Regions from separate parts of the Streptomyces odontotermitis genome, predicted to be linked through region 1. Evidence: riboswitches for the same ligand, from Rfam matches in the RefSeq annotation. Region 1 holds a riboswitch; each other region holds the start of a gene.
The links. A riboswitch is a leader RNA that binds a small molecule or an ion and turns the genes downstream of it on or off. The one in region 1 is predicted to bind S-adenosylmethionine.
Positions count from the first base shown of each region.

Region 2: another riboswitch for S-adenosylmethionine. It lies ahead of thrC (threonine synthase); the one in region 1 lies ahead of ACQB60_RS02170 (aminotransferase class V-fold PLP-dependent enzyme).
Region 3: another riboswitch for S-adenosylmethionine. It lies ahead of ACQB60_RS13965 (putative leader peptide); the one in region 1 lies ahead of ACQB60_RS02170 (aminotransferase class V-fold PLP-dependent enzyme).

Region 1 covers NZ_JBNJLS010000001.1:460,102-466,792, reverse strand. The annotation lists gene ctaE (aa3-type cytochrome oxidase subunit III) at 1-90, shown strand, start outside; gene qcrC (cytochrome bc1 complex diheme cytochrome c subunit) at 167-976, shown strand; gene qcrA (cytochrome bc1 complex Rieske iron-sulfur subunit) at 973-2,028, shown strand; gene qcrB (cytochrome bc1 complex cytochrome b subunit) at 2,025-3,668, shown strand; gene trpD (anthranilate phosphoribosyltransferase) at 3,822-4,886, shown strand; SAM riboswitch class IV at 4,991-5,108, shown strand; gene ACQB60_RS02170 (aminotransferase class V-fold PLP-dependent enzyme) at 5,286-6,686, shown strand.
Region 2 covers NZ_JBNJLS010000003.1:161,877-168,567, forward strand. The annotation lists gene ACQB60_RS11525 (DUF7927 domain-containing protein) at 4-2,106, opposite strand; gene ACQB60_RS11530 (glucosyl-3-phosphoglycerate synthase) at 2,145-3,089, opposite strand; SAM riboswitch class I at 3,246-3,403, shown strand; gene thrC (threonine synthase) at 3,421-4,716, shown strand; gene ACQB60_RS11540 (MoaD/ThiS family protein) at 4,754-5,029, shown strand; gene ACQB60_RS11545 (cold-shock protein) at 5,473-5,679, shown strand; gene groL (chaperonin GroEL) at 5,985-6,691, shown strand, end outside.
Region 3 covers NZ_JBNJLS010000004.1:103,693-110,383, forward strand. The annotation lists gene ACQB60_RS13955 (NtaA/DmoA family FMN-dependent monooxygenase) at 1-952, opposite strand, end outside; gene ACQB60_RS13960 (LLM class flavin-dependent oxidoreductase) at 971-2,188, opposite strand; SAM riboswitch class IV at 2,893-3,038, shown strand; gene ACQB60_RS13965 (putative leader peptide) at 3,076-3,141, shown strand; gene ACQB60_RS13970 (glutathione S-transferase family protein) at 3,237-3,755, shown strand; partial or broken gene ACQB60_RS13975 (glycoside hydrolase family 99 protein) at 3,752-5,011, opposite strand; gene ACQB60_RS13980 (hypothetical protein) at 5,235-5,609, opposite strand; gene ACQB60_RS13985 (transcriptional regulator) at 5,719-6,660, opposite strand; gene ACQB60_RS13990 (hypothetical protein) at 6,657-6,691, opposite strand, start outside.

The DNA of each region.
Region 1 (6,691 bases):
GCGACCGCAGCCATCGTCGTGTCCTACTACTGGCACTTCGTCGATGTCGTGTGGATCGGCCTCTTCGCCACGATCTACATGATCAAGTAATCGGCACGCCGCTCTCCGCGGCGGACCGAACATTCCAGAAGCATCGACGCAGAAGATCCTGACACCGGGGTAATCCGTGAAAAAGCTCTCCGCACGACGACGCCATCCGCTGGCGGCGGTCGTCGTCCTACTCCTCGCGCTGGCGGCCACCGGGGGGCTGTACGCCGCGTTCGCGCCGGCGGACAAGGCGCAGGCCGATGACACCGCCCAGTCCCTCGCCATCGACGAGGGCAAGAAGCTCTACGCCGTGGGCTGCTCCAGCTGCCACGGAACCGGCGGTCAGGGCACCTCTGACGGTCCGAGCCTGGTCGGCGTCGGCGCCGCCGCGGTCGACTTCCAGGTCGGCACCGGCCGCATGCCGCTGCAGCAGCAGGGCGCCCAGGCGCCGAAGAAGAAGGTCATCTACAACCAGGCCCAGATCGACCAGCTCGCTGCGTACATCTCGTCGCTGGGCGCGGGCCCCTCCGTCCCCACGAAGAACCAGTACAGCCCGGACGGCGCGGACATCGCCAAGGGTGGCGAGCTCTTCCGCACCAACTGCGCGCAGTGCCACAACTTCACCGGTGAGGGTGGCGCGTTGACGCACGGCAAGTTCGCGCCGTCGTTGGAAGATGTCGACCCGAAGCACGTCTACGAGGCCATGCAGACCGGCCCGCAGAACATGCCGTCCTTCCCCGACACGACGATGCCGGAGAAGGAAAAGAAGGACATCATCGCGTACCTCGACGCGGTCAACAGCGACAAGACCGAGAGCCCTGGCGGTCTGAAGCTGGGCGGTCTGGGACCGGTCAGTGAAGGTCTCTTCGGCTGGATCTTCGGTCTCGGCGCCCTGATCGCGGTCGCCGTGTGGGTCGCCGCCCGGACCGCAAAGGCCAAGAAGTCATGACTACCGAAGAAATTCCAGAAGAGAACCTGCCCAGCGCGCAGGACAACGGCCACGGTGCCGTAGAGAAGGCGAAGGACAACCCCTTCGCCGACCCCGGGCTCCCGCCCCACGAGCACCGTGTGCAGGACATCGACGAGCGGGCCGCCAAGCGGTCCGAGCGCGTCGTGGCCTTCCTGTTCACGCTGTCGATGCTGGCCACGGTCGGCTTCATCGCCTCGTACGTGGCCATCAAGCCGGACAAGAGCATCTACGTCTGGCCCATCGGTCACATCAGCGGCCTCAACTTCGCCCTGGGTCTGACCCTCGGCATCGCGCTCTTCTGCATCGGCGCGGGTGCGGTCCACTGGGCCCGCACCCTGATGTCCGACGAGGAGATCGCCGACGAGCGCCACGCCATCGCGGCCGAGCCCGACGTCAAGGCCAAGGTCCTCGCGGACTTCAAGCAGGGCGCCAAGGAGTCGCAGTTCGGACGGCGCAAGCTGATCCGCAACACGATGTTCGGCGCGCTCACGCTGGTCCCGCTCTCGGGCGTCGTCCTGCTGCGTGACCTGGGCCCGCTGCCCGAGGACAAGCTGCGGCACACGCTGTGGTCCAAGGGCAAGCTGCTCGTGAACATGAACACGAACGAGCCGCTGCGGCCCGAGGACGTCCAGGTCGGCTCGCTGACCTTCGCCAAGCCCGAGGGCCTGGAGGAGAAGGACCACGACTTCCAGACCCAGATCGCCAAGGCGGCCCTGATGATCGTCCGGATCCAGCCGGGCAACATCAAGGACAAGCGCGAGCTGGACTGGTCGCACGAAGGCATCGTCGCCTTCTCCAAGATCTGCACCCACGTGGGCTGCCCGATCTCCCTGTACGAGCAGCAGACGCACCACGTCCTCTGCCCGTGCCACCAGTCCACCTTCGACCTCTCCGACGGCGCCAAGGTGATCTTCGGCCCGGCCGGTCACGCCCTGCCGCAGCTGCGGATCAGCGTGAACGACGAGGGTTACCTCGAGGCGCTCGGCGACTTCGACGAGCCCGTCGGTCCTGCCTTCTGGGAGCGCGGATGAGCACCGAGACGACGTCGGCCGGCACGGCCGACAGCCGCAAGAAGGCACCCGCCGGTGAGCGGGTCGCCGACTGGGCCGACGGCCGCCTGGGGATCTACTCCCTGGCCAAGGCCAACATGCGCAAGATCTTCCCGGACCACTGGTCCTTCATGCTCGGTGAGATCTGCATGTACAGCTTCATCATCATCATCCTCACGGGTGTGTATCTGACGCTGTTCTTCCACCCGTCGATGAACGAGGTGGAGTACCACGGCAGCTACGTCCCGCTGCAGGGTCAGCTGATGTCCGAGGCGTTCAACTCGACCATGCACATCTCCTTCGATGTGCGCGGTGGTCTGCTGATCCGGCAGATCCACCACTGGGCGGCGCTGATCTTCCTCGCCGGCATGTTCGTGCACATGATGCGCGTCTTCTTCACGGGTGCCTTCCGCAAGCCGCGTGAGATCAACTGGCTGTTCGGCTTCCTGCTGTTCGTCCTCGGCATGTTCACCGGCTTCACCGGTTACTCGCTCCCGGACGACCTGCTCTCCGGCACCGGTGTCCGCTTCATGCAGGGCGCGATCCTGTCCGTCCCGGTCATCGGCACGTACCTGTCGATGTTCCTGTTCGGCGGCGAGTTCCCCGGCGGCGACTTCGTGGCCCGGTTCTACTCGGTCCACATCCTGCTGCTGCCGGGCATCATGCTCGGCCTGATGGTGGCGCACCTGATCCTGGTCTTCTACCACAAGCACACGCAGTTCGCGGGCCCCGGCAAGTCCGAGAAGAACGTCGTCGGCATGCCGCTGCTCCCGGTCTACATGGCCAAGGCCGGAGGCTTCTTCTTCCTGGTCTTCGGTGTCATCGCGGTCATCGCGGCGATCGCCTCGATCAACCCGATCTGGGCCATCGGCCCGTACCGTCCGGACCAGGTGTCCACCGGCGCCCAGCCCGACTGGTACATGGGCTTCGCCGAGGGTCTGATCCGTGTGATGCCAGGCTGGGAGATCAACGCCTGGGGCCACACGCTCGTCCTGGGCGTGATGATCCCGCTGGCGATCTTCCCGCTGGTCCTGGTGGCCCTCGCGGTCTACCCGTTCATCGAGTCCTGGGTCACCGGGGACAAGCGCGAGCACCACATCCTGGACCGCCCGCGCAACGCCCCGACCCGTACGGCCTTCGGTGTCGCCTGGCTGACCGCGTACTTCGTGATGCTCGTCGGTGGTGGCAACGACCTGTGGGCCACGCACTTCCACCTGTCGCTGAACTCGATCACCTGGTTCGTCCGGATCTTCTTCTTCGTCGGACCGGTCATCGCCTTCATCGTCACCAAGCGGATCTGCCTCGGCCTCCAGCGCCGCGACAAGGAGAAGGTGCTGCACGGGCGCGAGTCCGGCATCATCAAGCGCCTGCCGCACGGTGAGTTCATCGAGGTCCACGAGCCGCTCAACCAGGAGCAGCTGCACACGCTCACCGCGCACGAGCAGTACGAGCCGGTCGAGATCGGCCCGACGGTCGACGAGAACGGTGTCGAGCGCAAGGTGTCCGGTTCGCAGAAGCTCCGGGCGAAGCTCTCCAAGGGCTACTACGGGGAGGACAACCAGATCCCCAAGCCCACCGTCGAGGAGTACAAGGAGATCACGAGCGGCCACGGCCACCACTGATGTTCTGACGCTCTGACCGCGAGGTCGCCACAGCGAGAGCCCTGTCCAGCTATGTGGACAGGGCTCTCCGCTGTCTGCTGGGCTGGATAGGCTGTGGCAGTACGTGTGTTCCCGCTTCCTTTCCTTTGCCCGTTGATGAATCCAGGAGCTGCTATGAGCGATGTGACCCCCGCAGGAGGCGACACCGCGGCGGCCCGTTCCTGGCCCGACGTGCTGAACGGACTGCTTGACGGGCGCGACCAGAGCGCCGACGACACGGCCTGGGCGATGGACCGCATCATGCGGGGCGAGGCGACGGACGCGCAGATCGCCGGGTTCGCCGTCGCGCTGCGGGCCAAGGGCGAGACCGTCGAGGAGATCACCGGTCTGGTGCGGGCCATGTACGACCACGCCCATGTGATCGACGTGCCGGGCCCCAGCGTCGACATCGTCGGCACCGGCGGCGACGGCGCCAAGACCGTCAACATCTCCACGATGTCCGCGATCGTCGTCGCGGGCGCCGGCGTGAAGGTCGTCAAGCACGGCAACAGGGCGGCCTCCTCGGCCAGCGGCGCCAGTGACGTACTGGAGAAGCTGGGCGTCAATCTCGACCTCACCCCGCAGCGGGTGGCCGAGGTGGCGCAGGAGGCCGGGATCACCTTCTGCTTCGCGGTGAAGTTCCACCCGGCGCTGCGTCATGTGGCGCCCGCGCGGCGGGAGCTGGGGATCCGGACGACCTTCAACTTCCTCGGCCCGCTCACCAACCCGGCCAAGGTGAAGGCCCAGGCCACCGGGGTCGCCGATGCCCGGGTGGCGCCGATCATCGCCGGGGTGCTCGCCGAGCGGGGCTCCTCCGCGCTGGTGTTCCGCGGCGACGACGGCCTGGACGAGCTCACGCTCACGGGCACCTCCCGGGTGTGGGTGGTGCGCGACGGCGCTGTCCGTGAGGAGACCTTCGACCCGCGCGACGTCGGGATCGGCGTGGTGCCCATCGAGGCGCTGCGGGGCGCCGACGCCGCGTACAACGCGAAGGTCGCGCTGCGCCTCCTCGACGGGGAGACCGGGCCGGTGCGGGATGCGGTGCTGCTGAACTCGGCGGCGGCCCTGGTGGCCCTGGAGGCGGGGGAGGGGAGCCTCGTGGAGCGGATCCGCGCGGGCATCGACAAGGCCGCCGAGTCCATCGACTCGGGCGCCGCGCGGAAGGCGCTGGAGCGCTGGGTGGCGGCGAGCAACCGCTGACACGGCATCGAGTGTGACGCAGAGCGTCGAGTGTGACGCAGGGCGCAGTCCGGATCCTGGACTGCGCCTTGCGCGTTCTTGATCGTGTGGCAAGATGCAGGGCAGGTCATGAGTGACAGCGACTACGGCCCCGGCCCGCTGTCCGGCAACCCTCCGTCCGTGGCGGGGTGCCCCGGGTGAAGACCAGGCGGTGGACAGCAAGGTCCACGGCAAGCGCGGACCCCTCGCGATCACCAGGGGTCCTGGTTTTCGAGGGAGCAGTCTCGTGAGCAAGCGAATGCGATAGGGCTTCGAAGCCCCTCTTCCGCAGACCTTTCTTCTCTTCATCACTGCGGTGCCGTCGTGCCCGAATCTGGTCCGGTACGCAGTGAACTCGCTTTTCTCTCACGGGAGTTCGCTATGTCTGTTTCCGCCGTTGCCGCCGACTCGTCCGTCTGTGCCCCGCTGCCGGTCCTCGGCCGGGACGTCACCGTTCCGCTGGTCACCGGCGGTGAGGTCACCTACGCGGCGCTCGACTACGCGGCGAGCGCCCCGGCCCTGCAGCGGGTGTGGGACGACGTGGCGGCGTACGCCCCGTACTACGGCAGCGTGCACCGCGGCGCCGGGTACCTCTCGCAGCTCTCCACCGACCTCTTCGAGAACAGCCGCAGGACGGTCGCGGAGTTCCTCGGCTGCCGCGAGGGCGACCAGGTCGTCTTCACGCGCTCGACCACCGACTCGCTCAACCTGCTCGCGGCCGCGCTGCCCGCCGACTGCCAGGTCTTCGTCTTCGAGACCGAGCACCACGCCTCGCTGCTGCCGTGGCGCGACGCCCGCGTCACCTACCTGAACGCGCCGCGCACCCCGCAGCAGGCCGTCGAGACCCTGGAGCGCGCCCTCGCCGACCGCGACCCTTCCCCGAGCTCTCAACTTCGTTCGAGCAGGGGAGGCCCCATTGGGCCCGCCCTGGTGTGCGTGACGGGTGCGTCCAACGTGACCGGTGAGCTGTGGCCGGTGCGGGAGCTGGCCGCCGCCGCGCACGCCCACGGCGCCCGGATCGTGCTCGACGCCGCGCAGCTGGCGCCCCACCACCCGGTCTCCGTCAGCGAGTTGGACGTCGACTGGATCGCGTTCTCCGGGCACAAGCTGTACGCGCCGTTCGGCTCCGGGGTGCTCGCCGGGCGGGCCGACTGGCTGCAGGGGGCCGAGCCGTACCTCGCGGGCGGCGGGGCCTCGCGGACGGTGGCGCGGCGCGCGGACGGCGGCGTCGACGTCGAGTGGCACGACACCGCCGCGCGGCACGAGGCCGGTTCGCCGAACGTCATCGGCGTCTACTCGATCGCCTCCGCCTGCAAGGCGCTCACCGAGGCCGGCTTCGACACGCTGGTCGCCCGCGAGGAGCACCTGATCGCGACGGTGCGGGCCGGGCTCGCCGAGGTGCCCGAGGTGAAGGTGCTCTCGCTGTTCGGAGACGACGCCCCGCGCGTGGGCGTCATCTCGTTCGTCGTCGAGGGCTGGAACAGCTCGCACTTCGCGGCGGCGCTCTCCGCCGAGTACGGGATCGGGGTCCGGGACGGGCTGTTCTGCGCCCACCCGCTCGTGCGCACCCTGCTGGGCAGCGAGCCGGACGAGCCCGGCGAGTGCGGGGCCCCGGAGGCCGCGCCCGGCGAGAAGTCGCTCAACGCGATCCGCGTGAGCTTCGGCGCGGGCACCCCGGACGAGCACGTGGAGCGCTTCGTGGGCGCCGTCAAGGAGCTGGTCCGGGACGGCGCGAAGTGGAACTACCGCACGGTGGAAGGGCGTTGCGTCCCGGCCGTGTGAGGGAA
Region 2 (6,691 bases), on a different contig from region 1:
GCGTCAGTCCCTGCGGCTGCGCACCGCCGCGAGCGCGAGGACCCCGAGCCCGCACAGCGAGGCCGCGAGGCCCGCGTACAGGAGGGCGGAGGAGTCGTCACCGGTCTCGGCCAGTTCGGCGCCGCCGGGGTGCTGCGGCTCGTGCGGGCCGGGGCGGCCCTGGATGCGCTGGGAGAGGATCGCCGTGGTGCACGGGTCGTCGCCGCCGCGCATCGTCTTGGAGCAGTTGCTGCCGGGCGCCGTCACCGTGATGACGGTGACCTCGCCGGGCGTGCAGGACACCTTGACGTTCTGCGTGATCGTGACGGTGCCGTGCGCCTTCACGTCGCCGGTCCAGGTGTAGGTGGAGCCCTTCTTCGTCACCGTGCCGCTGCTGGCGACGGGCTCCGAGGAACCGGGCTTGACCGGCCAGGACGCGGTGGCGCCGGTGCGGTCACGGGCCGACTTGTTCCGCACCGTGATGGTGTTCTTCACGGAGGAGCAGGCGGGCGCGACCGGGGTCTGCGGGTGGCTGACGACGGTGACGGGCGGCTGCTGCGGGGACTTCACGATCTGCGGCGCCGCCCCGCAGTTCGGGTCGGTGCTGTCCTCGTCGCAGTTGGAGCGCGGGGACTCCACGTCGACGTTGTTGCGCAGCTTGCCGTCACCACTGACCGGGTCGTTGACCTTCACCGAGTACGTGACGGTCGCCGTCTGCCCCGCCGGGATGTCACCGACGTAGCTGACCCTCGGCTTCGCGTACGAGACGGTGCCCATGCTCGCCTTGGCGTCGTCGTTGTACGTCGCGTCGTCGAGGTTGTCGCTCAGGTCGTCGCTGAACTTGGCTCCCGGGTAGGGGAGTTTGCTGATGTTCTTCGCCTTGATCGTGTACGTCAGGGTGCCGCCGGGCGCGACCTTCGCGGGCGAGGCCGTCTTGGTGACCTCCAGGTCCGGCACCGGCACGGAGAGCGCGAGCTGCGAGGGGACGTAGACGTCGCCGGTGCTCGTGAAGGTGAGCTTCGCGGAGGTGGCGCCCACGGGAACGGCGCCGTCCGGCACTTCGAAAGCCTTCGCGTCGATGCTCAGGTTGTTGCGGTACTTCGGGTTGAGCGCGCCGTCGTCCTCGCTGATGAAGAAGTTGTCGGTCTTGCCGGTGTGCGACTCGGCGACGGGCCTGCCGTCGACGAGGAACTGGTCGCCCTTGGTGTTCCAGTCGCCCTCGTACGCCGTCACGCTCGCGTGGATGTCGCCGTCGGTGCGGTAGAAGCCGTCGACGGGAACGGTGGTGGAGGCGTCCGCGGCCACGGCCTTCTTCCTGACCGAGCGCTGGATGACGTGGCCGCCCCAGATGTATACGTTGCGCCGGTCCGGCGCGTACTGCGCGTTGGGGCCGTCGTACTTGTAGACCACGGTGAGCGACCAGCCGCCCACACAGCCCTGGCCGGTCGGCGCCCAGACGTCGCCGACGGCCACCTCGACGGGGCTGCCGGTCCTGACGCCCGCGAAGGAGCTCGTGACGTCGGCCTCGGCGGTGTAGTAGTGCGGGCCCTGGGTGGCATTGGGGGAGCGGACCGCGTTCTCCACGTTCACCCGGGACTCGGTGCCGCCGTCGACGCGGATGACGGGGCGGGTGGTGAGGGGGTCGCCGGGCGCCTTGTCCACCGGCTTGTTGCCCTCGCGGTTGAGGTCGCAGATGTCGCGGACGGTCCTGCCGAAGCGGTGCGTGCCCGCGTTGCCGCCCCAGAACAGCCGGGCGTAGTCGACCTTCGCGCCCGGCGGGACGGTGACCCGACCGGTGCTGGAGTCGAAGGTGCCGGTCAGGCCCGCGGTGTTGATGCGGTGCTCGACGAAGTTGTTGTTGTTCTTGGTGCCCTCGGCCCGCTGGGTCTCCTTGCAGGCCGCGGCCACGTCCGCCGGGCTCGTCGGGCAGTCGAGAACGGCGTTGCCGACGGTCTTGAAGTCCCCGTACAGCGATTCGTCATAGCGCTTGGTGAAGGGGGAGATGACCTCGGCGGAGGCCGGGGAGGCCGGGGAGGCCGGGGAGGGCGCGGCCGCGAGGGCGGTGGTCGCGGTGGCCGAGACGACCAGGGCCGCGGCGAGCTTTCGGACTGCTTGTCTAACCCACATAAATGGGAAATTTAGGCAAAGCGCATGATCGCTTGCCGTTACGCCACGCGTCTGGCCGCGTACTCCTCGATGCCGGACATCGGCGGCCGCTCCTCCGTGTCCACCGCGTAGGTGCGCGGTTCGAAGCCGTGCTCCCCGCGCACGAACTGGGTCAGCTCGGGCCGCACCAGGTGCCCGCGGGCCAGGCGCAGCTGTGCCGTCCGGTAGATCGCCGCCGCCATCCGCCCGAGCGCCTGCCCGTCCTGGTGCCGGTGCCTGCGCACCCCGACGTCGACCTGCGCGAGCGCGTCCAGGCCCACCGTGTGCAGCGCGTCGACGAGCAGGCCCAGCTCCACCCCGTACCCGACGGGGAAGGGCAGCCGCTCCAGGAGCGAGCGCCGCGCCGCGTACTCGCCGCCCAACGGCTGGACGAACCCGGCCAGCCGGGGCCAGTGGAAGTTGAGCAGCGGCCGCGCCATCAGCTCGGTGACCCGGCCGCCCTGGCCCGCGGAGCCACCGAGGGGGCGGTCGTACATCGCCTTCACGAACTCCACGTCCGGGTCGGTCAGGAGCGGCCCGACGATGCCCGAGACGAAGTCCGCCGAGAACTCCTTGAGGTCCGCGTCGACGAAGCACACGATGTCGCCGCTCGTCACGAGGAGCGAGCGCCACAGGACCTCACCCTTACCGGGGACCACCGGAATCCGGGGCAGCACCTCGTCCCGGTGTATGACACGGGCACCTGCCTCGCGCGCGACCTTCGCGGTGCCGTCCGCCGAGCCGGAGTCGATCACCACGAGATCGTCGACGAGCGGGGCCTTCTCGATCAGCTCGCGGCGGATCTCGGCGACGATGTCACCGACCGTCTCCTCCTCGTCGAGGGCGGGCAGGACGACGCTCACGGTGGTGCCACAGGCCCGCTTCGCGGCGAGGAGCTCATCGAGCGGACGGTCGGCCACGGACCAGGAACGCCTGCTCAGCCAGCGCTCGACTTCTTCCAGCACGGTCAGCGGCTCCTTAATTGTGATCCATCTCGCGGTTCGGACGACTATCTCAAGGGTCCTGGCCGTCGGTTACAGTCTTGAGCAAGGCCGGTGACCATCGCATGTCGGGGGTCGCCGCCGCCCGAGAGGGCGAACCGAAGACCAACAACCGAATACCGCTCATCCAGAGGGGCAGAGGGATACGGCCCGTTGAAGCCCCGGCAACCCTCCAGCCGGTCTCGTGGCGACGCCGCAACGTCGACACCGCGAGGCTCCCGGCTAGGGAAGGTGCCAATTCCGTCTCGCGGCGAAGTGCGTCGCGGGGAAGATGAGGAGAAAGGGCCTCGCCTCCATGGCTGTGCAGACTGTCGCCACCACTGGTACCACCACCCCCGTAGACCTCGGTCCGGCCTCCGGCCTCTCCTGCCGTGAGTGCGGAACCCGCTTCGAGCTCGGCCCGATCTTCGCCTGCGCCGAGTGTTTCGGCCCCCTCGAAGTCGCCTATGACTTCCCGGCCACTGGCCCGGAAGCCCTCCGCAAGCAGATCGAGTCCGGCCCCGCCAACGTCTGGCGCTATGCCCCGCTGCTGCCCGTCCCGGCCGACGTCGCCGAGAAGCCGAACCTGAACCCGGGCTGGACGAAGCTGGTCAAGGCCGACAACCTCGCCCGTGAACTGGGCGTCGCGCAGGGCAAGTTGTTCGTCAAGGACGACTCCGGCAACCCCACGCACTCCTTCAAGGACCGCGTCGTCGCGCAGGCCATCGAGGCCGCGCGCGCCTTCGGCTTCACCACCCTGTCCTGCTCCTCGACCGGCAACCTGGCCGGTGCCGTCGGCGCCGCCGCCGCCCGCGCCGGCTTCCGCTCCTGCGTCTTCATCCCGCACGACCTGGAGCAGGGCAAGGTCGTCATGGCCGGTGTCTACGGCGGTGACCTCGTCGCCATCGAGGGCAACTACGACGACGTGAACCGCTTCTGCTCCGAGCTCATCGGCGACCCGCTGGGCGAGGGCTGGGGCTTCGTGAACGTGAACCTGCGGCCGTACTACGGAGAGGGCTCCAAGACCCTCGCGTACGAGATCTGCGAGCAGCTCGGCTGGCAGCTGCCCGACCAGCTGGTCATCCCGATCGCCTCCGGCTCCCAGTTCACGAAGATCGACAAGGGGCTGCAGGAGCTGATCAAGCTCGGCCTCGTCGAGGACAAGCCCTACAAGCTCTTCGGGGCCCAGGCCGAGGGCTGCTCGCCGGTCTCCGTCGCCTACAAGGGCGGCCACGACGTCGTCCGCCCGCAGAAGCCGAACACGATCGCCAAGTCCCTCGCGATCGGCAACCCGGCCGACGGCCCGTACGTCCTGGACATCGCGCGCCGCACGGGCGGTGCCGTGGAGGACGTGAACGACGAGCAGGTCGTGGACGCGATCAAGCTGCTCGCCCAGACCGAGGGGATCTTCGCCGAGACGGCGGGCGGCGTGACCCTGGGCGTCACCAAGAAGCTGATCGAGGCGGGCGCCATCGACCCGAACCTCACCACGGTCGTGCTGAACACGGGCGACGGCCTCAAGACGCTGGACGCCGTCGCCGACAGCTCGCAGGCGACCGCCACCATCCGCCCCAGCCTGGACGCGTTCCGCGACGCGGGCCTGGCCCACTGATCCACGTACGACCGCGTCCGCAGGAAGGACCCACCCCATGAGCGTCAACGTCCGCATCCCCACCATTCTCCGCACCTACACCGGCGGCCGGGCCGAGGTCCCCGCCGAGGGAGCCACCCTCGGTGAGGTCATCGCCGACCTGGAGAAGAACCACACGGGCATCGCCGCCCGCGTCCTGGACGACCAGGGCAAGCTGCGCCGCTTCGTGAACGTGTACGTGAACGACGACGACGTGCGCTTCGAGCAGGGCCTGGAGACCGCGACGCCGGACGGCGCGGGCGTTTCGATCATTCCCGCCGTCGCGGGCGGCTGAGCCGCGAAGGAGGTCCGTCCGCGGACTTCCGCAACAACTCTGCGTTATTCGGATTGCCCCCTCCGGGAGAAAGCGGAGGGGGCAATTCTGTGTCGTTGAGCGCGGTACAGTTGAGGAGCACGCTGTGCCGTTAGTGCCGAGCGCATATACGAAGTCGGCCGCTCGCCCGCCAGAAGTAGCCAAAGTACCTTGCCCATTTGGGCTCATTGCGGCATTTGCCGGGCCCGACTTGCCCTGAACTCCGGCAGAATCGCCGGATATTACCGATCGGGCGTGCCCAGAATTCTCGTCCGATTGACCTGTTGCAGACGGCAGTTGGGCAGATACATTCAGCCGCGGTCGACGCGTTCCGGCGCACACCCCCATCACCAATGGGGCGTGAGGTCTGACCCGGGTCCGCGAAGTGCGGTCCTGCGCAAGGGCCAGTAATAGGGGAGTTAGGCATGGCTCAGGGCACCGTCAAGTGGTTCAACGCGGAGAAGGGGTACGGCTTCATCGCGGTCGACGGTGGTGCGGATGTATTCGTCCACTACAGCGCGATCCAGATGGACGGGTACCGCACCCTTGAAGAAGGTCAGCGGGTCGAGTTCGAGATCTCGCAGGGCCAGAAGGGTCCGCAGGCGGACATGGTCAAGCTGGCCGTCGGCTGAGCTGGCGCGTCCGGCCAACTAGGCACTCACGGCGAGGGCCCGTATCCCGAGAGGGGTACGGGCCCTCGTGCGTGCCGGGGCGCGCCGGTGCGCCCCGTTCGGGATCCGTGAGAGCCGCTTGCACTCGCATGGGTCGAGTGCTAATCATTGGCGTTAGCACTCTACGAGTGAGAGTGACAGAACTTGGATCGGGCCGGTGAGGTCGGCAGACCGGGTGGGGCAAGGAACCACAAGGGCTGCGGGCCGTCCGTCGCGGGCGCCAGTGCGGTCCTGCTTTCCACCCCTGTCCGGGAGGACCACTTCACATGGCCAAGATCATCGCGTTCGACGAGGAGGCACGGCGCGGCCTCGAGCGCGGCATGAACCAGCTCGCCGACGCCGTCAAGGTGACCCTGGGCCCCAAGGGTCGCAACGTCGTCCTCGAGAAGAAGTGGGGCGCCCCCACGATCACCAACGATGGTGTCTCCATCGCCAAGGAGATCGAGCTCGAGGACCCGTACGAGAAGATCGGCGCCGAGCTGGTCAAGGAGGTCGCGAAGAAGACGGACGACGTCGCCGGTGACGGCACGACGACCGCGACCGTCCTGGCCCAGGCCCTGGTGCGCGAGGGTCTGCGCAACGTGGCCGCCGGTGCCAACCCGATGGCTCTGAAGCGCGGCATCGAGAAGGCCGTCGAGGCTGTCTCGGGCGCCCTGCTCGAGCAGGCGAAGGATGTCGAGACCAAGGAGCAGATCGCTTCGACGGCCTCCATCTCCGCCGCCGACACCCAGATCGGCGAGCTCATCGCCGAGGCCATGGACAAGGTCGGCAAGGAAGGCGTCATCACGGTCGAGGAGGCCCAGACCTTCGGTCTGGAGCTGGAGCTCACCGAGGGCATGCGCTTCGACAAGGGCTACATCTCGGCGTACTTCGCCACCGACATGGAGCGTATGGAGGCGTCGCTCGACGACCCGTACATCCTGATCGTCAACTCGAAGATCGGCTCGGTCAAGGACCTGCTGCCGCTCCTCGA
Region 3 (6,691 bases), on a different contig from region 1:
GGTCGTAGGCGGACAGGTCGCGGTTCCAGACGAACTCCAGGTGCTTGATGGCCGTGGCACCGCTCACCTGTTGGCGCCGCACCTCGCGGGCCAGTTCCGCCGCCTCGGCGTCCGTGTCGCCGAGCACGAAGGTCGCGGCGGGCAGGATCAGCAGCTGATCGCGTGCGCGTCCGTGACGGGCGAGGCGTCCCTTGACGTCCTCGTAGAACGCCTGGCCCTCCTTGAGCGTTGCGTACCGGCTGAAGATCGCGTCCGCGCTCGACGCCGCGAACTCCCGCCCTGCGTCGGAGTCCCCCGCCTGGAAGATCACCGGACGGCCCTGCGGGGAGCGGGGGACGTTGAACTGCCCGTGGATGTCGAAGTGTTGGCCGGTGTGCACGAACGAGCCCGCCTTGGCGTCGCGCAGAAAGGTGCCGGTGGCCTGGTCGGCGAGGATATCGTCGCCGTGCCAGGAGTCGAAGAGCTCGTGCGCGGTCTCCAGGAACTCCTTGGCCCGGGAGTAGCGCTCCTCCTGCGGCAGGAACCCGCCGCGGCGGAAGTTCTCGCCGGTGAACGCGTCCCAGGAGGTCACGACGTTCCAGGCGGAGCGGCCGTCCGAGAGGTGGTCGAGGGAGGCGAACTGGCGGGCCACCTCGTACGGCTCGTTGAACGTGGAGTTGATGGTGCCGGTCAGACCGAGGCGGTCGGTGACGGCGGCGAGCGCGGCCAGCACGGTGAAGGTGTCGGGCCGTCCGACGACGTCCAAGTCGTATATCTCTCCGCCCTGTTCGCGCAGGCGCAGTCCCTCCGCGAGGAACAGGAAGTCGAACTTGGCGCGTTCCGCGGTGCGGGCGAAGTGGGCGAACGAGCTGAACTCGATGTGGCTGCCCGCCTCCGGATCGCTCCATACCGTCGTGTTGTTGACGCCGGGGAAGTGGGCCGCGAGATGGATCTGCTTGAGCGGCTTCGTCATGGTCAGGGTCCTTCGGGCTCAGGCGGTCGTCGTGGCGGCGTAGCGGCTGGCGGGCCGTGCGAGGCCGAGGAGGCCGCGCAGGGTGTCGGCCTCGTAGGCGCGGCGGAAGGCGCCCCGGCGCTGGAGCTCGGGGACCAGTCCCCGGGTGATCGCCGGTAGGTCGTGCCCGGCGACGGCCGGGCGCAGCCGGAACCCCGAGAGTCCGGCCTCCTGCAACTCCTGCAGCAGATCGGCGAGTTGGCCGGGTGTTCCGGTGAAGATCCGCGCGTCGCTCTCGTACGGCTGTCCCGCGAGGGCGTCCAGGCGCTCGCGGCGGGCGGCGGCCTCGGCGGGATCGTCGTCGAGGAAGACGACCAGGTCGCCGAAGATGTGCAGCGGGTCGTCCGCGCGGCGCGCGGCGGTCTGCTCGGCCCGGATCTCCGCGACGATCGTGCGGGCCTGCTCCGCGTCGTGCGGCGTGACGTACCCGATGTCGGCGGCCCGGCCCACCAGGCGGTAGGGGACGGTCGCGTGGGCGAGCGCGCCGACGACGGGCTGGCCCTGCGGCGGACGGGGCGTGATCGAGGGCCCCTTGACGCTGAAGCGGTCGCCCTCGAAGCCGATGTAGTGCAGCTTGTCGCGGTCGATGAACCGGCCCGTGGACGCGTCCCGGATCTCCGCGTCGTCCTCCCAGCTGTCCCACAGCCGGCGCACGACTTCCACGTAGTCGGCCGCTTCGTCGAAGAGTTCCCGGATCGCCTCCTGCGCGGCGGGCGTGTTGTACCCCCCGGGAGGCAGCGGCCTGACGGTCCTGCGCCCGAAGTGCGCGGCCTCGTTCGGGCGGGCGCTGATCTGTACGCGGACCCCGGCGCGACCCGTACTCACGTAGTCGAGGGTCGCGATGGCCTTGGAGGCGTGGAACGGCTCGGTGTGCGTGACCACCACGGTCGGGACCAGGCCGATGTGCCGGGTCAGTGGCGCGACCCTGGCCGCGACGAGGACGGCGTCCAGGCGGCCGCGGACCTGGTCCGTGCGCGGGTCGGGCTCGGTGGGGTGTACCGACTGGAGGCCGAGGCCGTCCTCCAGGGTCACGAAGTCGAGCAGGCCGCGCTCGGCCTCGGTGATCAGACCGGTCCAGTAGTCGGCGGTGAACAGTTCGCGCGGGCGGGCGGCCGGATCGCGCCATGCGGCCGGGTGCCAGCCGGCGCCGTCGAGGGCGACGGCGAGATGGAGTGGGGAGGGGGATGCGGACGTCACGGAGTGACACCTTCCTGATGGGCCGTACGGGAGTGGCCGACGGACGGAGAAGTCGGGAGCGACGGAGCGCGCCCGTCGGGGGTCCGGCCGGGCCGAGCGTGGTCGTCGGGGGCGTTGACGGCGTTGAGGGGCGTTGAGGGGCGTTGAGGACGTTGAGGGCGTCGACAGCCGGATGCCGCCGTCCTTCCGGAGCCGATGCTTCCGCAGCGGAGCTGGCGCTTTCGGAGCTGTTGCTTCCGGAGCTGACGCTTCCGGGGCTGTTGCTGCCGGGGCCGCCGCATCGGTGGGATCGGACGTCGGGTGGGCGTCGCCGAGTCGGCGTCAGGAGACGGTCGGCTTCGTCAGAGGGCGCGCCTCAGAGCGCGGTACAGAGGGGTGCGCTTCAGAGCACGGTGCAGAGGGTGCGCTTCAGAGCACGCGGCAAGAGGCCGTACACAGCGCGCTGTTGACGCGCAGGAGGTCCACACAGCGGTTCGCGCACAGCAGGAGGCGAGCGGGCCGCAAGGGGGCCGTCGCGTCAGCTCCGTGCATCGCTGTCTCCGTCACTTCTCCGCCCTGGGGCACCGTGCCGTGCGCCGTGAAATAGCTGCACGCCGCAAGCTATGCGCGCCGGGGAAGGCATGTCAACGCGCCTGCCCAGCAGTTGAGATGTCCGTCTCGGCCTTCTTGACGTGCCCATCGGGTCGGCCGACACTTGCCGGGACGGTCACGATTGTCAGCGCCCACGGGGCGGGCCACTCCCGCCCCCGCGGTCATCGGCCCCGGCCCGCTGGCAGGCAACCCTTCCACCGCGATGGGGTGCCCCGGGTGACGACCGGGTCCCGCCGGTGTGGCGGGGCAAGCGTGGTCTCGCCCCGGGCGAGCCCCTGAGTGTCGATCGGGTGGGCATGTCCCCGTACGGGTTGACCAGGCGACTTCATATCGATCTCCGGCGCGTTTCGAGCGCCGGCTGATACGCGGCACGCCAGCCGCAGTTCCCCCCTTCACCCTCTTCACCCTCTTCACTCCCTTCACCCCTGTCGCCCCCGTCGCACTCCCAGGGAGAGTCATGCCCGAGACCATGTCCCGCCTCGCCGGAACGCCCCCACTGCCCCGCTCCCCCGCGCCCCGGTTCCGCGGCCGCATCAGCGACAGCGGCGACGGGTTCTACCCGGCTCCGCACCGCTACGAGCTCTTCTTGTCGGAAGGGTGTCCCTGTTCCCGGCGCATCTCCCTCGCCCTCGGCCTGCTGGGCCTGCCCCGGTCGGTCCGCCTGACGCGCCTCGCCAGGCCCGCCGATACGCCGCACGCCCATGCCGCACTCCGTGACGCCTACGCGGCGTCGGCGTACGGCTACGACGGCCCGCTGACCACGCCGGTGCTGCTGGACCGCTGGAGTGGACGGATCGTCAGCAACCACACCCCCGACATCCTCCGCGACCTGGCGGGCCCACTCCGGGGACACGACGGCCTGGCGTCACTGCCGCTGTATCCACGGCATCCGGCCGGGGCTGTCCCTCACCTTCGCGACCTGCTCGACCGGGGCGTCTCCCCGTCGGCCCGGAGCGCGGCCGCGCCCGCCTGCTGAGCGGGCCCGGCCGCCCCGCCGGGCATCGGGACCGTCGGACGCACGTCGGTGAGCGGGAGTTGGCCCTTCAGCATGCGGCCGCCGTCGCCGGTGAGCCGCAGGTAGTAGTCCGCGGAGCAGGCGGTGCCGTCCTCGTCGAGGGCGAGGAAGCCCGAGTCCGCGGGGACGTGGGCGGCGCTCTCGGCCGTCTTGGCGATCTGGTTGCCCTCGTTGTACTCGTCGAACATGGAGATGTAGATGCCCTGGGCGCCGAGCCGGACCATGTTGTAGAACTGCCGCCACATGAAGTCGCCGTGGGCGCGCTGGCGCGACTGGACGTCGCCGGGCAGCACGCACGGCTGGTAGTCGATGCCGTGGGCGTCGCAGTCGGCCTGGTCCGGGGTGTTGACGTCGGCGTGGAAGCGGTCCGTGTCCGCGATGGTGCCGATCCTGCCCACCATCCACGGCGAGAGCATGTCGAAGGCGTGGTAGACGTCGAGGTAGCCGGGGCGGGAGTCCCCGGTGCCCGTGCGCCAGTGGGTGGGTACGCCGCCCATCACGTAACAGCCCTGGGATCTGAACCAGTTGACGACTTCCAGGCAGTCGGCGGCCGGCCACTTCTTGTTGTCCTCGTTGAAGCCGAAGCCCCAAATGCCCACGACGGGCCTGCCGTTCTGGACTGCGTAGGCGGCGGACGCGGTGTGGGCGCGCATCTTGTTCGTCCAGTCCGCGGGCAGCTCGGTGCGCATGTTCGTCCAGCCGGTGGCGTCGTACATGATGTAGAACTTCCGGCCGTGGTGCTCGGCGGCGCCGCGCACCTTGGCGGCCATGTCGTCGCGGGTCGGGCCCTCGGCGCTGTTGGGGTTGAAGCGCTGGAGCGCCGCGGTGTCGATGGCGTTCTCCCGCAGCCAGCGGAAGTGGGTGTCGACCGTCTGCTGGTCGTACGAGGAGAAGAGGGTCGCGGGCGAACCGTTGCCGAGCGGCGCGTACGCCGTCGGGTAGCCGCGGGCGTAGTCGCGCATGTCGGGCCAGCTGCGGATGGCGTTGTTGGACGGGGCGGGCGGACGGCCCCAGTCGCCGCTCCAGTGCCACCACCCGTCGATCGGCGCTCCGTCGCCCCGGCAGGCGAACCAACCCTGGTAGCCGACCGTTATCCGGCCGACGACGTCGCCGGGAGGGGACGCGGCCGACGCGCGGCCCGCCGCGGGGAGGCCGCCTGCGGCGACCACGCCGCCGGCCAGTGCGGACTTGATGACGGAACGTCGCGACAGGGGCATGGGGGTCCTCGCCTTCCATCCGAGAGGGGCGGGTGCATGACAACCCTGGGTGGTCGCTTCGCAGGTTTCAAGGTGAACGAGCGCAAAATGTCGACGACACGTCTCAAAATGTGCACCCCCGCCGGTCGGCGGGGGTGCACCGGAGCCACCCACGAGCATCTTGTACGGGCAGACCGCCGCCGCCTGCGGATCAGGGCGGCGGCGGCTCGGAGGCCCGGCGCGCTCAGACGTCCAACTCGCCCTCGATGCGCTTGAGTTGGTGGCGGGCCATCGCCAGGTTGGCCTGGCTCTTGTCGAGGGCCAGGTAGAGGAACAGGCCGTTGCCGTTGCGGGATTGGAGGAGGCGGATGAGGTGGTACTGCTCGTTGAGCGTGATGAGGATGTCCTCGATCTCTCCCTTCAGGCCGAGCATCTCCATGGTGCGGGCCTTGGCGCGGACGACGTCGGTGTTCCCGGCCGCCGCCACGGACAGGTCGAGATCCTTGCTGCCGCCGAGGGTGCCGAGGGCCATGCCGCTGTTGTAGTCGACGAGGGCCGCCCCCAGCGTGCCTTCGATCGAGGTCATGGCTTCCTTGAGGGCGGTTTCGGTGTTGTACATGTGGCTGTTGCTTCCTTTGCGTCGGTTGGGTTGACGTGCCTGGGGAGGCGTCATGGAGTGCCTCTTTCGGGTGGGATGTGCGGGGTTGGGGGATACGGGGCGGCGCTGCTCACAGGGCCTGGAGGGCGCTGCGCAGCCGGAGGAGCAGGTCGGTGTCGGGCGGGGCGAAGGCCATGCCCGACGACGGCTGCTCGGGAGCGGGCGACAGGGAGGCCGGAGGAGCCGGGGGCGCCTCGGGCGACCGGGGAACGGCGGGAGGCGGGACGCTCTCCGGCGACCGGCGAACGGCGAGAGGCGGAAGGGCCTCGGGCTGCCGCGCGACGGTGGCGGGCGAAGCGGCCTCCGGCTGCCGTGCGGCGGGCGGCGGTGGGGCCGGGAGGTCCACGAGCCCCGCGTGGGCGAGGCGGTGCAGATCGAGCAGGACGTGGAAGGCGGGGCGGCCGAGGAGCCGGGCGAGCTGGGCCGGGGTGCGGGTGCCGTCGGCGAGTTCGAGCAACGCGTGCCGGCGCGGCGGCACGACGGTGCCCGGCGGGGACGGGCGCCGCAGTGGCTGTGCGGTGCCGCCGGACAGGTCGGGTGCCAGGTCGTCGAGGAGGTGGCGGCGGCGCCGGGTCTCCTCCTCGACCCGCGCCGCCGGCAGCGGGTTCGGGACGCGGATCGCCGGGGCCGCTCCCGCGCGGAAGGACGGGGGTTCGGTGCTGGGCGCGAGGGCGAAGAACGCCGCGTCCAACACGGCGGTCAGCAGGCAGACTTCGAGCTCGCCGCGGGAGACGCGGCCGCTGTCGACCAGGAGCCGGGCGAGCGGGCGGCGCGGTCCGGCACGCGTGAGGAGCCGGTCCCAGTCCGCGCGCGGCATCCGGTCGCCGGCCGTGAGCAGGACGTCGACGCCAGGGGCGGCGGGGCTCTCGGCGTGGACGACCCCGCCGTCGGCGAGGTAGAGGGTTCCGGCGGCGAACCGCAGTGCTCCGGTGGCGCGTTGCCGGGCGTGGCGCAGGAGCGGGGAGTACCGGGTGGGCAGGGGGGCTTCCGGGGCGGGGGCGAGTGTCGTCATTCGAGGACCAGGTGTTCGGCGGCCTTGTGCA